2 regions of the Serratia sp. YWN4 genome follow, and region 1 is predicted to be linked to the other one. Evidence: predicted binding sites of a transcription regulator. Region 1 holds the regulator's gene; the other holds the start of a gene.
What was found. The regulator Fur, encoded in region 1, represses iron uptake genes when iron is present. The targets are predictions, from matches to a motif close to ATAATAATGAGAACNACTATCAA.
Positions count from the first base shown of each region.

Region 2: fepD (Fe(3+)-siderophore ABC transporter permease) is a predicted target of Fur. The motif match lies at 3,558-3,580, and genes of this name have one in related genera.

Region 1 is NZ_CM147696.1:1,528,572-1,536,176, reverse strand. Features, by position in the region: partial or broken gene ACX9GT_RS07195 (hybrid sensor histidine kinase/response regulator) at 1-1,096, shown strand, start outside; gene ybfF (esterase) at 1,209-1,970, shown strand; gene ybfE (LexA regulated protein) at 2,268-2,555, shown strand; gene fldA (flavodoxin FldA) at 2,818-3,357, shown strand; gene fur (ferric iron uptake transcriptional regulator) at 3,687-4,133, shown strand; gene ACX9GT_RS07170 (family 20 glycosylhydrolase) at 4,326-6,989, opposite strand; gene chiP (chitoporin ChiP) at 7,132-7,605, opposite strand, start outside.
Region 2 is NZ_CM147696.1:3,698,494-3,706,098, forward strand. Features, by position in the region: gene ACX9GT_RS17415 (isochorismate synthase) at 1-1,039, opposite strand, end outside; gene fepB (Fe2+-enterobactin ABC transporter substrate-binding protein) at 1,235-2,197, shown strand; gene entS (enterobactin transporter EntS) at 2,184-3,452, opposite strand; gene fepD (Fe(3+)-siderophore ABC transporter permease) at 3,601-4,662, shown strand; gene fepG (iron-enterobactin ABC transporter permease) at 4,664-5,689, shown strand; gene ACX9GT_RS17440 (ATP-binding cassette domain-containing protein) at 5,686-6,486, shown strand; gene ACX9GT_RS17445 (porin) at 6,793-7,605, shown strand, end outside.

The DNA.
Region 1 (7,605 bases):
AAACCTGTTTCTCACCACCGCCAGCCACGATCTCCGCCAACCGATTCACGCAATGGGATTTTTGATTGAAGCGATCGTGCACAAGAATCGCGATCCCCGGTTGAACCCGCAGCTCCATGATCTGCAAGAGAGTGTGCGTTCGTTACATTTAATGTTTAACTCACTGTTGGACCTGACAATAATAGAAAACAATGCCATCAATGTCCCGCAGACAAACGTGGAGTTAGTGCCATTAATCGACTCGATCATCACTCTGTTTCGTGAAGAGGCGAATAATAGGGGCTTAACGCTACGCTCGAGATTCCCTCGGCAACGCTGCGTTGCTTTAGGCGATCTCTCGTTGCTCAAACAGTCGTTAATCAACCTGACGCACAACGCACTACGATACACCCCACAAGGTGGGGTGCTGATCTCTGTTCGCCCGCGTGGCAAAGAGTGGTTGATCGAAGTCTGGGATACCGGAATTGGCGTTGCTGATGCTGAAAAAAGCCAGATTTTCTCTCCCTTCTATCGCCCGGAGCTTGCCTGGCGTATAGACAGTGCCGGGCATGGACTGGGCCTGGCGGTAGTAGCAAGATGCGCGAAACTGATGAAAGTACAGTGCGGAATGAGCTCGATAGAAGGGAAAGGTTCACGTTTTTGGATGCTTCTGCCAGCCAGCGACACAATGGCAGCCATAGCGCCATTAACCGCACAGCAAAAATCCTTATCCGCACCGCATAGAACGCTTTCCGGAACCTGCTTGGTCGTTGACGACGATCCCTTGGTTACCTCTGCCTGGGAGAGCCTGATGCAGGCTTGGGGAGTGACGGTTCGCTGCGTCGCTTCTGCCAACGAAGCTTTTGCCGTGCTTGAGAGCGGCTTTTCTCCGCAGGCGATCTTGTGCGATCAGCGCTTGCGTTCAGGTGAGAGTGGTTTCGATATTTTGCAGGAGTTACTCCAACGTTTACCACAGGCCAGTGGCGCGATGGTCAGCGGCGAATTTAATTCGGAGATCTTGCAACAAGCGGAAAGAGAGGGTTACCTGGTGTTATCTAAGCCATTAGAGCCTTCGCAGCTTCATGCTCTGCTTTCACAGTGGCTTTCTTCTGAGTAGCTTGGCATCAACAATGTGCTGCCAGAAAGGTATTGATAACATCTATCTAACTTATAAATACCTACCTAAGCATGATACCCTGACCCAATGTCTTTAAATCGTAAACTTCACCATGAAATTACATTATCAACTCTTGGCTGCCGAGGCTCCCACATTACCGATAGTGCTGCTCCACGGCATGTTCGGCAACCTGGATAACCTTGGCATACTGGCACGCGACCTGAATCAACAGCATACGGTGATCAAGGTCGATCTGCGCAATCATGGGCTTTCGCCGCGTGCTGATGAGATGACCTATCCGGCGATGGCGCAGGATCTGCTGACGTTGCTGGATGATTTGCAGTTGGATAAGGTCATCGTCATCGGCCACTCCATGGGTGGTAAAGCCGCCATGGCGCTCACGGCGATAGCCCCTGAGCGGGTTGAACGGCTGATTGTGATCGATATCGCCCCGGTGGCTTATAACACCCGCCGCCACGACAAGATTTTTGCTGCTCTGCAAGCGGTCACCGATGCCGGTATTAGCCAACGGCAACCGGCGGCACAGCTGATGCGCGAATATCTGGATGAAGAAGGCGTGATCCAGTTCTTGTTAAAGTCTTTTCATGCCGGAACCTGGCGCTTCAACCTGCCGGTATTGATCGCACAATACGCGAGCATGATCGGCTGGCAAAATGTCCCCTCTTGGCCACATCCAACGCTATTTATCCGCGGTGGGCTTTCGCCTTATGTGCAGGATGAGTACCGCGAAGACATTGCCCGCCAATTCCCGCAGGCCCGAGCTTACGCCGTCGCAGGTACCGGCCATTGGGTTCATGCGGAAAAACCGGACGCTGTGTTACGGGCCATCCGCCGCTTCCTTGATGAAGCCTGAAACAAAGTGGTGAAAAAACGTGCTAAAGAGAACGAGTTAGCGCGTTTTTGGCTAAGTTAAGCATTGTCGTTGCTCTATCTGCTGGGGTAATATGGCGCGCTATTTCCGACGTCTTTCAAGCTGCTATAGCTTGGGTCCTGCGGGGATATAATTTTGCCGCCCAGTTCAACGTGCAAACAAGCACTTGGCTGGAGGTAAATTTGGCTTAGGGTTTATTGGCCCGAATGGTGTTAACTGAACCGTCTGGAAGTGTGAAAACGCTTTCTGATGCAAACTCCCTTGCAGTAGTCCGCAACAATGGCAAAAGAACAAACGGATCGCACGACGCTGGATCTGTTCGCAGATGAACGCCGTCCGGGGCGACCGAAAACCAACCCGCTTTCCCGTGATGAACAGCTTAGAATCAATAAGCGTAATCAGCTACGGCGTGACAAAGTGCGTGGATTACGGCGTGTGGAGCTGAAAATCAACGCAGACGCCGTGGATGCTCTGAACAAACTGGCGGATCAGCGCGATATCAGTCGCAGCGAATTGATTGAGCAAATGCTGCTGGCAAAACTGGCGGAAGAACAGCCAGAATCATGATCTCTTCAGCCGCACGCGCGGCGCGGCGTTAAGGATGACGCCGGATCAACACCGCTGGTACTGATCCCCCCGCATCGCATAAATGCGATAAAACCCCAGAGCACATTTCTGGCATGATGGTTATTTACCGGTAAGAGAGAGTCACCACGTTGAACTCTTGCCTTGATCTTACGTAAGACGATACCCAAAGGCTCGACGTTGCAGGTAAGCAACCCACGAACACCAAAGGTATATCCACTGAATTAAAAAGGTTATCTGCAATATGGCTCATGTAGGCATTTTCTTTGGCAGCGATACTGGCAATACCGAAAACATTGCCAAGATGATCCAGAAAAATCTTCAGCAAAAATATGGCAAAGACGTGGCTGAAATTCACGACATTGCCAAAAGCAGTAAAGAAGATCTGGAAGCTTTCGACATCCTGCTGCTCGGCATCCCCACCTGGTATTACGGTGAAGCCCAGTGTGACTGGGATGACTTCTTCCCAACGCTGGAAGATATTGACTTCAACGGCAAGCTGGTGGCGCTGTTTGGTTGTGGTGACCAAGAAGACTATGCAGAATATTTCTGCGATGCGATGGGTACCATCCGTGACATCATCGAACCGCGTGGTGCTGCGATCATCGGCCACTGGCCAACCAAAAGCTACCACTTCGAAGCCTCTAAAGGCTTGGCAGACGACCATCACTTCGTCGGCTTGGCTATCGACGAAGATCGTCAGCCTGAACTGACCAACGAACGCGTAGATGCCTGGGTTAAACAAATCAGCGAAGAGCTGAGCCTGGCCGACATCGTCGGCTAAGCCCCCCTCCAGATATTGTACAAAAGCCCTGCAAAGCGCATAGTGTCGGCTACAGGGCTGCTATCGGTATCACGGATTAGAGTAATAGAAGCTACAAGTCTGTAACTTCCCGCACTATCAGGGTAAACTGCGGCATCGGTTTATCCCATCCATCAAGACGTTGCATATACCCTTATGCAATAGTGCAGATATACCTTTGTTAACAACCGACGGTTTCTATTTAGAGCAAGCGGTTCTATAATGAGACGCAATTAATTCTTTTTGTGCCGACCAATGCCATAGGCGAAAACGCCCCAACTTGATTAGCACAGTAACAGGACTGAATCCGCATGACTGACAACAATAACGCATTGAAGAAGGCCGGCTTAAAAGTCACGCTTCCGCGACTCAAAATTCTGGAAGTCTTGCAGGATCCGGCATGCCATCACGTCAGTGCGGAAGATCTGTACAAAAAACTGATAGATATGGGTGAGGAAATCGGCTTGGCAACGGTTTATCGCGTACTGAATCAATTTGATGATGCGGGCATTGTGACTCGTCACAATTTCGAAGGCGGTAAATCCGTGTTCGAACTGACCCAGCAGCATCATCACGATCACCTGATTTGCCTGGACTGTGGCAAAGTGATCGAGTTCAGCGACGAACCTATCGAAGTGCGTCAGCGTGATATCGCCAAACAGCACGGTATTAAGCTCACCAATCACAGCCTGTACCTGTACGGCCATTGTGAAGTAGGTGATTGCCGCGAAAACGATACGCTGCATGACAAGCGATAACTCTGGCCTGCCAGAATCGAGAAACCGCCTTAATGGCGGTTTTTTTGTGCCTGCGATTTACAGACAAAAAAATCCCCGGACAGGCCGGGGAAAATGATAATTCCAAATATTGCACTCTCTTGCAGCACTTCTTTCTGACACGGACTACACCTACAGCCCATCCGCCGACACGCAGATGGGCTGAGTTTTGGCTTAGGCTTTTACCGGCTCGGCACGGCTGAAACGTTTGCCATCCGGGCTGACCGCACGGATTTGAACATCACCCGCAACGGCCGGGCGAGCACGATCGTCATAGCGCTGCCACTGTTTGCCGCCATCGGTAGAATATTCAATAGCCAAACCAGGCAAGGAGATATTAGCCTCCAGCTTGCCATCAACAACGCGTGCTCCCGGCACTGGCAGACGGTAGCTCACGCCACCTTTATCCAGCTTGGCCAACTCACGTTGCCCGATCAGGTTGGCAAAGTGCAGCCAGTCCTTTTCCAGCGTCTTGGTATCGACATGATGGGTTTCGCCACCTTTGTATTCACGACCGGCTTGATAATCCTGCTCCCAGCTCGCACGGTGCCAGGCACGTTCCGCAACAGACAGAGCACGTGGATAAATCATGTATTCCATTTGCTGGTCGGTACGCACAACTTCACTCCACAGCTGAGCTGAGAGGCCATAAGCACCCGGCCATGATTTGTCACTCTTGGCGGTGAAATGGTTGCCATCGCGGTCAACCGAGGTTTCAGCGTTTTGCGGCAGGTTGTTTGGTGCGAAGCTGAAGATCTTCTGCTCATCGCTGAAACGGGTGCCCCAGTAGTAACCATGCTCTTCCGGGGTCACTTCATAGGGGAAGTCCATATAGACGTAATCCGGGTTGGAGATCACCACCTGATAGCCCTTGTTCGCCCAGTCGTTGGCTGAGTCGAAGCCGCCCCAGAACAGGGTATCCCAGAAGTTCACCGTAACATTCTTAGTCGCGAAGGCTTTCGAGTCTTTGGCATCTTTCAGGCCATCCTGCCACGCCTGCATGCTGTCAATGCCGTGCGCTTTCACCAGTTGGCTGACTTCAAGCCCGAAGTAGCTCGGCAAGTGTTCCATATCTTCCACTTTGCCGTCTTTGATGATCGCCTGACAAACCTCAGACTTGGCCCATGGCTTGTCTTCTTTGCTCAGATCAAGAATGCCCTTGCCCGCTTCCGGCTTCTTCACATCGGTATAACCGGCACCCAAGCGGATGTTCTTCGCTTCATCCCCACCAAAATGCCAGGTTTGCAGTGGTTGACCGGCTTCTTTGTGCATCTGGGCGACTTCACCAATCACTTTATCAACAAAGTTTTTGGATGAATCCAGGCACGGGTTCAGGTAGCTCTGACGGTTAAAATACTGCACCGAGGTGGTATTGGACGTATCGGTCGGATCCACCAGGCGGAACTCATTCGCCTCTTTCTCTTTACCTTCAGCCAGCAGTTTCTTGTAGCGCGCTTCCATGGAAACGATCGCAGCGCGGGCATGCGCAGGCATGTCAATCTCTGGGATCACTTCAATCTGGCGTGCCTGAGCATATTTAACGATGTCGATATAGTCCTGACGGGAGAAGAAACCACCGTGCGGCTCTGGGCCTGAACCGTATTGCGGCAGCAGACAGGTGGTTTCGCTCAGGTCATGGCAACGCTGGCCACCCACCTCGGTCAGTTCCGGCAGGCCTGGGATCTCAATACGCCAGCCTTCATCATCCGTCAGGTGGAAGTGGAATTTATTCAGCTTATAGGCCGCCATCTGATCCAACAGACGCAGCACCGCATCTTTATGGTGGAAGTTACGCGCCACATCCAGGAAGATGCCGCGGTATTGGAAACGCGGTGCATCTTTGGCATCCAGCGTGGCAATCTTCTTGCTGCCGTCAGACGGGATCAGCGACAGAATGGATTGCAGGCCATAGAACACCCCGGCCTGATCGAAGCCGGTGATCGCAGCCCCTTTCTCACCAATCTTCAGTTGGTAAGCGCCTGGAACCGCCAGATCGCCTTTAAATGCGCCCGGTTGAATATCGGTTTTGATTGGATAACCACCAGCATGGTTTGCCACGCCCAGCAGTTCAAAACGCTTGGCTGCCGCATCTGCCGCTGGTTTGGTCAACGCGCTTAGATCCAAGGCAACACCTTTGCTCAGATCCACATCATGCTGATGAACCTTAACTTCCATCGGCGTTGGCATAATCTGGCCACGCAATGCTGCCGCTGGCAGCACTTTCAGATCCTGATTCTTGGTGAAGCGGCTTTCTGGCACCATCAGAATGTTATGGTCATCCTTGGTACGCTTCCACTGGTCACCGGTGAACGGGGTAACAAACTGGTTCACATCTTCGGTATCGGTATTCGCCAGGATCTTAGGCTTGGCATCACCTGAAGTGGCATACCAGCGCGGCAAGAAATCACTGTGGAACACCTGCCAGTATTCGGCAATAATCGGGATTTCAACGGCCTGCTTGGCCGGGAAGCTGGTGAATTTGTCGGTAGGTTCCAGCTTGTACAGATCGCCAGTGATATGGGTAATCTTGAACTGTTCGTTATCCACTTTCAGCGTCTGACGCGGACTGTGGAAATAAATTGCCCAGTCTTTATCTTTGATTTCCTGGCCATCGTTGGCCAGAGTGATCAACACCTTATTACAAGATGCCCAATCGGCACCCAGCTTGGCGCAATCAACACCATTATCAGCTGCACGGTTATCCAGCATCTTAAGATTCACTTTCAGCTGGCTGAGTTGATCAACAACCTGCTGGTTAGCCATGGCTGAACCCACGCTGCCAAATAGCCCGACGGTGGCGGTCAGGGCTGCAAGAGCACTCATCTTGAACTTGTTCATCTTCAACCTCTTCGGTAATCCGTTGTTGTTATCGCGAATCTCTTGCCCGATTTTTCGCTGCGTGCCTTTGCTTTAGAACAGGTGGCGGCAAGATTCGCTTTTAAAGCGTGATTTCCCGGCGGCATGGCCACCGGGGAAAACATTAGAAGATAGTGAATGGGGCAATAACGATGAATTTAACGTCTCTCTCATCTTGGAAAATGTTGCCGTAACCACCGCTCCAGCTAGGCAGATCGGAATGGTTGTCGTATTGCGTGAAGTGCAGTTTGAACAGCGTGCCTTTGGCACGGCCATCCTGCAAGGTATAGGCCGCATCCAGGCTATAAGCGCTCTCTCTCAGGCGCTGGCTCTGATCGTAAATCGGGTTAGTGCTTGGCTTCGCGTCCCAGGCATAAACATAAGAGGCACCGACCGACATGCCAGGAATATCCCACTTGCTCAGGTCATACATCACGCCGCCGTAAACCGCTTTTTCGCCGTTGGCGTTAAAGTCGGAACGGTTATCCCACCAGATATCAAGACGGCCGTTGGAAGAGGCATAAGTCGGGGTCATACGTTGCAGGAAGAAGCCCTGGTTACCCTCAGCCTTGACCATGGTGCCTTCCAGGCGCCAGTT
Region 2 (7,605 bases), 2.2 Mb from region 1:
CTTCGGCGTCACACCAACCAACAATGCCGCCAAATAGCCCACGCTCAAAAGGCTCCAACTGCGCGATCAGTTCACGCGCTTCCAGCGTCGGTGTGCCGCAAAGTGCTGGCGTCGGGTGCAACAGGCAGGCCAGCGACAGCGCGTTCTCTGCCCGTTCGGCCACTTCGCCGTCGATCGGCGTCGAAAGGTGCCACAGCGTCGTGGTGCTCAGCAGTTCCGGGGAAGCGGGAATATGCAGATGGCGGCAGCGGCCACGCAAGACCTGACGCATATCTGCGGTGACAATCTGGTGTTCATAGCGATCTTTGCTCGACGCCAGCAGTTGCTCACTGGCTTGACGATCCTGTTGAGGATCGCTTTCACGCCGTGCCGACCCTGCCAGCGGGTTCGAATGGAACTGATTACCGTACTTGCGCAGCAGCAGTTCCGGGCTGGCCCCCACCAACGCCCCCTCTTCCAGCGGGACATGGAAATGGAAACCCTGTGGATTCTGGGCAATGATGCGCATCATCAGTGCCTGCGAGTCTATCCGTTGGCTGGTTTCAATCTCCAGCAGGCGAGAAAGCACCACTTTTTCCAGCTGTTCACCGCCGGTCACCTGCACCGCATCGGCCACCATTTGCATAAACTGCGCCTGCTTCGGTAACTCGGTCTGGCGGGTAATGGCGGGCAACGCGGCTGTTGTGGGTTTCACGCCTGCCATAAAGGCTTCACGTTCAAACCACTGGGTCTGCTGGGGGATAAATAACGCCGACGGTTGACGGGTATCGAAAGGAATAGCGCCGCACAGCACCGGGTTTGGTATCCCTGCCTGTCGGGCTTGGGCAAACGCCTGCTGTACTGCCCGCTGGAAGGTGCCTTGCAGATTATCGCCATCGGCGGCAGGCTGCGTAATTTTGGCAAAGCACCCTTGCGTGCTCAGGCTACGATAAGGAGAAGTAAAAAAGAAACCTGAGGTTGGGGAAACCGTGGCTGACTGTAGCGCACGATCTCTGCTTTGCAGCCCCTCTTGTTCGGTACCCTTAACGGCTAACACCATCGGCACTTCCTCTATTTGGAAACAACAACCAATATAATAATGATTATCATTTGTATTACGTTGCGGTAAAATACCTTCCCGAATTTGCCATGTCAATAAATGTAAAAACTTCTTTGCATCAAAATCGACGTATACATTTTGTGACTTCATTCATTAAAATGATAATTATTAACATTTAAACAGAGACTCCCGAAAATGATACCTACCTTGCGATTCGGCCTGGCGCTGTTTGCCATGCTGGCACTGGGCATAGCCCAAGCATCAACCACAGCAGAGTGGCCACGCAGCCTTACCACTTCACACGGCGTGATAACCCTCAAGCAGCCCCCGGTGCGGATTGTCTCTACCAGCGTCACCGTCACCGGCACCCTGTTAGCCATTGGTGCCCCGGTGATCGCCAGCGGAGCCACCAGCCCAAACAACCAGCTGTCAGATAAACAGGGGTTTTTCCATCAATGGGGTGAGATCGCCGCCCAGCGCGGCGTGAAGCGCTTATACATCGGTGAACCCAATGCCGAAGCGGTAGCCGGTGAAGCCCCTGACCTGATTGTGATGTCCGCCACCGGTGCCGATTCCGCGCTGCGCCTGTACGATCAGTTATCGGCCATTGCACCGGTACTGGTGGTGAATTACGACAACAAGAGTTGGCAGGAGCTGGCGCTCATTCTCGGCCAGGCAACCGGGCACGAAGCCCAGGCGGAGAAAGCCGTCAGTGAGTTTGCGGCACGAGAAAAAGCGCTGAAACAGCGGATGACGTTGCCTGCGCAGCCCACATCGGCGCTGGTCTTACGCAGCGATGGCAAAAATGCCAACCTGTGGACCGCCGACTCCTCACAAGGGCAACTGCTACAGCAGTTAGGCTTTACTCTGGCAACGCTGCCGCCAAAGCTCAACGCCAGCACCAGCCAAGGGGCGCGCAAAGACATTATTCAATTAGGTGGGGAAAATCTGGCGCAGGGTCTGAATGGCCAAACCCTGCTGCTGTTTGCCAATGACGAAACCGACGTGCAGCGGCTGATGAGCAACAGCTTTCTGGCGCATCTGCCCGCGGTAGAAAACCAACGGGTTTATGCGCTGGGCAACGATACTTTCCGCCTGGATTATTACAGCGCCAGCAACCTGCTGGCGCGTCTTGAGCAGCTATTTATTTCTCAGTAGCTTCAGCGGCGGGTTGTAGCACATGGCTCTGCCCGCCACTGCCTACCTGGCGCAAACCGCGCATGGCGAACGCCAATACCACCGCCAGCAGTACGGCGCCAAAACCAAAGCTGGTTGAGGTCATGGCTGGCAGCATAAACGCCCCCATTGCTCCCAGTAGCAAGGCACCTAGCGCATCGCCGACCACGTTCTGTGCGGTCCACAGCCCGTTGATGCGGCCAAGAAACGCATCCGGCGTCAGGTTCTGAATCAGCCCATACTGCAACAGCGAGTTCAGCGCGCTAAGGTAACCAAAAGCCACCAGACACAGCAGCGCCATGCCATACCACGGCATCAGGCCAAACAGCCCGATAGCAGCAAAGGCGGCAATCGCCGTCAGCAGCATCACCCAGCCCGGCCTAGCGACCTGCGCCACTCGCCCGCTGGTGAAAGCGCCGATCGTCGCCCCCAACGGTACGGCGGCATACATAAAGCCCAAATGCCCGATGCTCACATTCCACATGCCGGAGATCGCCGGATACAGCACCCGCACCGCACTGGCCATGGTCATCAGCGCGCCGATCAGCGCCACCATGCCAATCACTTTATTTTGCAGCAGGAAGGTGAAACCGCCGATCAAGGCACGCAACGGATGCTCACGCGGCTGCGGCGGTGGTTGCAACTGCGGTAAGCGCAATAAAGGGATCAGCGTCAACATGGTGCCTAACGCCGCCAGGCCGTAGTTCCAGGCCACACCGGCGCTGGCGATCACCGCGCCGCCAATCGCCGGTGAGAGGATCGAGCCAAAACGCACGGTCAACATACTGATGGCCCCGGCCTGCACGATATTCTCACGCCCCACCAGCGCCGGCGTGGCGGCCAGTAAGGCGGTCACGCCGACAGCACCAAAGAAACCGTCCCACACCGCCAACAGATAGATCGCGGTCAGAGAAGGCGCAGGCAACGCCGCATTCAGGCACAGCCCGACAAAACCGACACCGCAGGTGGAACGGGCAAACAGGATCAGGCGGCGGCGCTCATAGCGATCGGCCAGCACTCCGCCCATCAGCAAACCGGCAAACATTCCGCTACCGGCCAGCGTCACCGCTAGCCCGACCAACAAGGTTGAACCGGTCAACGCCTGGATCTGTACCGGGATGGCAATCGCCATCAGGCCGAGTGCCAGAATCGAAATAAAACGGGCGCAAAATACCGCACGAAAGACCGCATTGGTTTTCAGCAGGCCAAAATCGAGCAAAATAGAGGGTTTATTCATCTTGTTATCACCACAACCGAACTCCGTTATGCAGCTTGAAACTCATCAGGAACAGCGCTAGTGCTGCTCAGGCTGCTATGCTACCATAGATAGATACAATCAATAATGATAATAAATATCATTTATATTCAATTGATAATAGGCTGTCATGTTCCGGCTTACGCGTAATTGCTCTCCTCCTTTATCTGCCCCATTCCTGGGCTTATCCCGCTCATTCTGGCCGCGCCTGCTCGGGCTGCTGTGTGCCGTTGCCGTTTTGATCTTAATGATGATGCTCAGCCTGTCGCTGGGGGCTAAATCCATCCCTTTTACTACCGTGCTTGAGGCGCTGAACGGGCAATGTACCGGTGCCGACTGCATCATCGTGACCGAAGCCCGGCTGCCACGAACGCTGATCGGCGTATTGGCCGGGGTTGCCCTTGGGCTGGCCGGTGCGCTGATGCAAACCCTCACCCGCAACCCGCTGGCCGATCCCGGTATTCTGGGGGTTAACTTCGGTGCCGGTTTCGCGGTGGTATTAGGGATCACCTTCTTCGGCGCGACCGACGTCAGCCACTATCTGTGGTTCGCCTTTGCGGGCGCTTTTTTTGCCTCATTATTGGTGGCGCTGGTTGGCGCGCTGGGCGGCAGCCGCCTCAGCCCGGTTCGCCTGACGCTGGCCGGGGTAGCGCTGGCGGCGGTGCTGGAAGGGTTGACTTCCGGCATTGCCCTGCTCAACCCGCAGGTGTTTGATCAACAGCGTTTCTGGCAGGCCGGTTCTCTCGATATTCAAAGCATGGCGGTGGTGCGCACCGTCGCCCTGCCGATCCTGTTGGGTACGTTAATGACCCTGTGTCTGACCAAAGCGCTAAATAGCCTGAGCATGGGCAGCGAACTGGCCGCCGCGCTGGGCACCGGCATTATGCGCACGCAGTTGCTCGGTTTGCTGGCAATTACCTTGCTGTGCGGCAGCGCGACCGCTGCCGTTGGCCCGATCGCCTTTGTCGGGTTGATGATGCCGCATATTGCCCGGCGATTTGCAGGATCTGAACTCAGTTGGATGCTGCCCTGGACCCTGGTGTTAACGCCGATTCTGCTGCTGACAGCCGATCTGATTGGCCGCTTTCTGGTGCCGGGCGAGTTGCAGGTATCTATCGTGCTGTCGCTGATCGGCGCGCCGGTGCTGATTATGCTGGTACGCCAGCGCCGCATGTTCCGCCGGGGAGCATAAGATGAGCCTAATGGTTTCTCGCCAAACCCTCGCCAAAAAACCACTGCGGCTGGCACGCCCGCTGGTTACCGCTTTGCTCTTGCTGTTCGCCTGCCTGGCGCTGGCGGTTTATGCCCTCGCTTCCGGCACGCTTTCGCTCAGCGCCGTGCAGGTGATCGACGCCCTGCGCGGCGAAGGCCCGGCTAATCTGGCGATTATCGTCACCCAGTGGCGCTTGCCGCGTGTCGCTCTGGCGCTGCTGCTGGGAGCCGCACTCGGCATCAGCGGTGCGATCTTCCAATCGTTGCTGCGCAACCCGCTCGGCAGCCCGGACGTAATCGGTTTCAATACCGGCGCTTACAGCGGCGTTTTGGTCGTTATTGTGCTGTTCAACGGCGGCATTCTCGGCATTACCTCTGGCGCACTGGCCGGTGGCTTGATTACCGCCGGGCTGATTTACCTGTTAGCCTGGCACAACGGCGTTGAGGCTTTCCGCCTGATTATTGTCGGCATTGCGGTGCGCGCCCTGCTGTTTGCCCTAAATACCTGGATGATCGTCAGCGCTTCGCTGGAATCGGCGATGACCGCCGGTTTGTGGAGCGCGGGCTCGCTCAACGGCATCTCCTGGGCAAAAAGCCTGCCCGCCGTGCTGGTGATCCTGCTGGCAGTCATGTTGCTGGCCGCGCTGGCCCGGCGCATGCGGCTGCTGGAAATGGGTGATGATACTGCCTGTGCGCTGGGGGTGGCCGTTGAGCGTTCGCGCCTGCTGCTGTTCTTGGCCGGGGTGCTGCTCATCGCAGCGGCAACCGCCGTGGCTGGCCCGATCTCGTTCATTGCCCTGGTAGCACCGCAGATCGCCCGCCGCCTGTGCGCCAACCAAAACGTGCTGCTGCTGACGGCCTTAACCGGCGCGTTGCTGTTGCTGGCCGCAGATGTCGCCGCCCAACGCCTGTTTATGCCTTACCAGTTGCCGGTCGGCGTTTTGACCGTTAGCCTGGGGGGCATTTATCTGATCTGGTTATTAATCCGCGAGTCGCGAAAAAAATGAATGCTGAAAACCTGTTAGCTGCGCCGCTGCGCGCCGAAAACCTGACGCTGAGTTACGACAAAAAAATCGTCGCCCGCGACCTGTCAGTATCCATTCCGCACGGCGAACTGACGGTGATTATCGGCCCGAACGCCTGTGGTAAATCCACGCTGTTAAAAACGCTCAGCCGCCTGATGCAGCCACAGGCCGGTTCGGTGTGGCTCAACGGCCAGCAGATCCGCGATTACGCCACCAAAGACGTCGCCCGCCAGCTTGGGTTGCTGCCGCAAAGTTCGATCGCCCCCGGTGACATTACGGTTTTCGATCTGGTGGCGCGTGGCCGCTACCCGCATCAGCGCCTGTTCAGCCGCTGGCGCGAAGAGGATCAGCAGGCGGTTGAACAGGCCATGCGTTCCACCGGCGTAGCGCAGTTGGCCGATCAACCGGTTGATACGTTGTCCGGCGGGCAGCGCCAGCGGGTGTGGATCGCCATGGTCTTGGCACAGCAAACCCCGCTGCTGCTGCTGGATGAACCCACTACCTGGCTGGATATTACCCACCAGATTGATCTGCTGGAACTGCTGCGCCAGTTGAATCGGGTAAATGGCTATACCCTGGTGGTAGTACTGCACGATCTGAACCACGCCTGCCGCTATGCCAGCCACTTGATCGCCATGCGCGACGGCAAAGTGGTGGCCGAAGGTGCGCCAAAAGATATCGTAACGCCCGAGTTGATCGAACAGGTGTATGGGCTGAAGTGTATGATCATCGACGATCCGGTGTCGCATACGCCGTTGGTGGTGCCGTTGGGGAAATAGCTCACCGGTTCCACAGTGTCAAAGCCGTTCGTGTTTTTGGCTAGCGTTATGAAAATAAAACACTTCCTGATTAGGAACCGAATCTTACCCTCAACTCTGCGATCAGCGCGATAGTAAGCCAGACCGTTGCTGACTGCGTCGCTGCCGCTTGCCCCGCATCACCAGCCTATTTTTAAAATTTCTTGACGCAGATCTCAATATCCACAAAAGAATAAAGAATTCCTTTTAAATTTTAATATCAGAATACATTATTCCTCTCGCTAAAGAACAGCATTACATCACTTTTAAAATACCAACGGGTTGAACATGAGAAAAATCATATTAAAAACAGTACTGGCATCCATTATTGCTAGTGGGACTGCTCACGCTGCAGTGATCTATAAGGAAGACAATGGCTCGAACGTTGAGCTTTATGGTCGCTTTGGATTCAATGTCTCAGACAAGAAAACCGGTAGCACACAAGGTGACTTTGACGGGCGTTTGGGGTTTATTGGTCGTCAGGTTGTCAATGATCAGGTTGCAATTATTGGCTTGGCACAATATCAGGTGAACGCCGCCGAATATGCCAATAATGTCGAGGGTAATAACGATAGCCTGACAGCTCGTTACGTCTGGGCCGGTTTTGATTTGGCGCAGTACGGCAAAATTACCGGTGGTCGAGTCTCTTCCGGCCTGATTATGTTTACCGACATCGGTGACGTTTTCGCCAGTTCAGATGTCGCTACAGGCCGCCAAGCTCGCTTTATTGATCCAACCGCAGTGCAGGTGTTCCGCCAAGACGGCACCGTTCAGTATCAGAATAATATCGGTAACCTTGACGTTTCTACCGCGTACATTATTGGTAACGGTACATCAGATCTGGACTATGGCTACAATGCCGCCACACGCTATACGTTCGATATGGGAACTGCGGGTAAACTCGTGCCAGTTATCGCCTTCCAGAAAACCCGTGCAGCACAAAATTTGGGTAATCGTACCAATGGGGCTGATACTTTCACCTACGGTGGTATTGGTAGCCGCTATTATCTGGGCCCAGTCATGTTAGGCCTGCTGTACTCTTCAGATACCGTAAGTTACAGCAATGGCAGAGCAGACAGTAAGGATAAAGACTGGGAATTC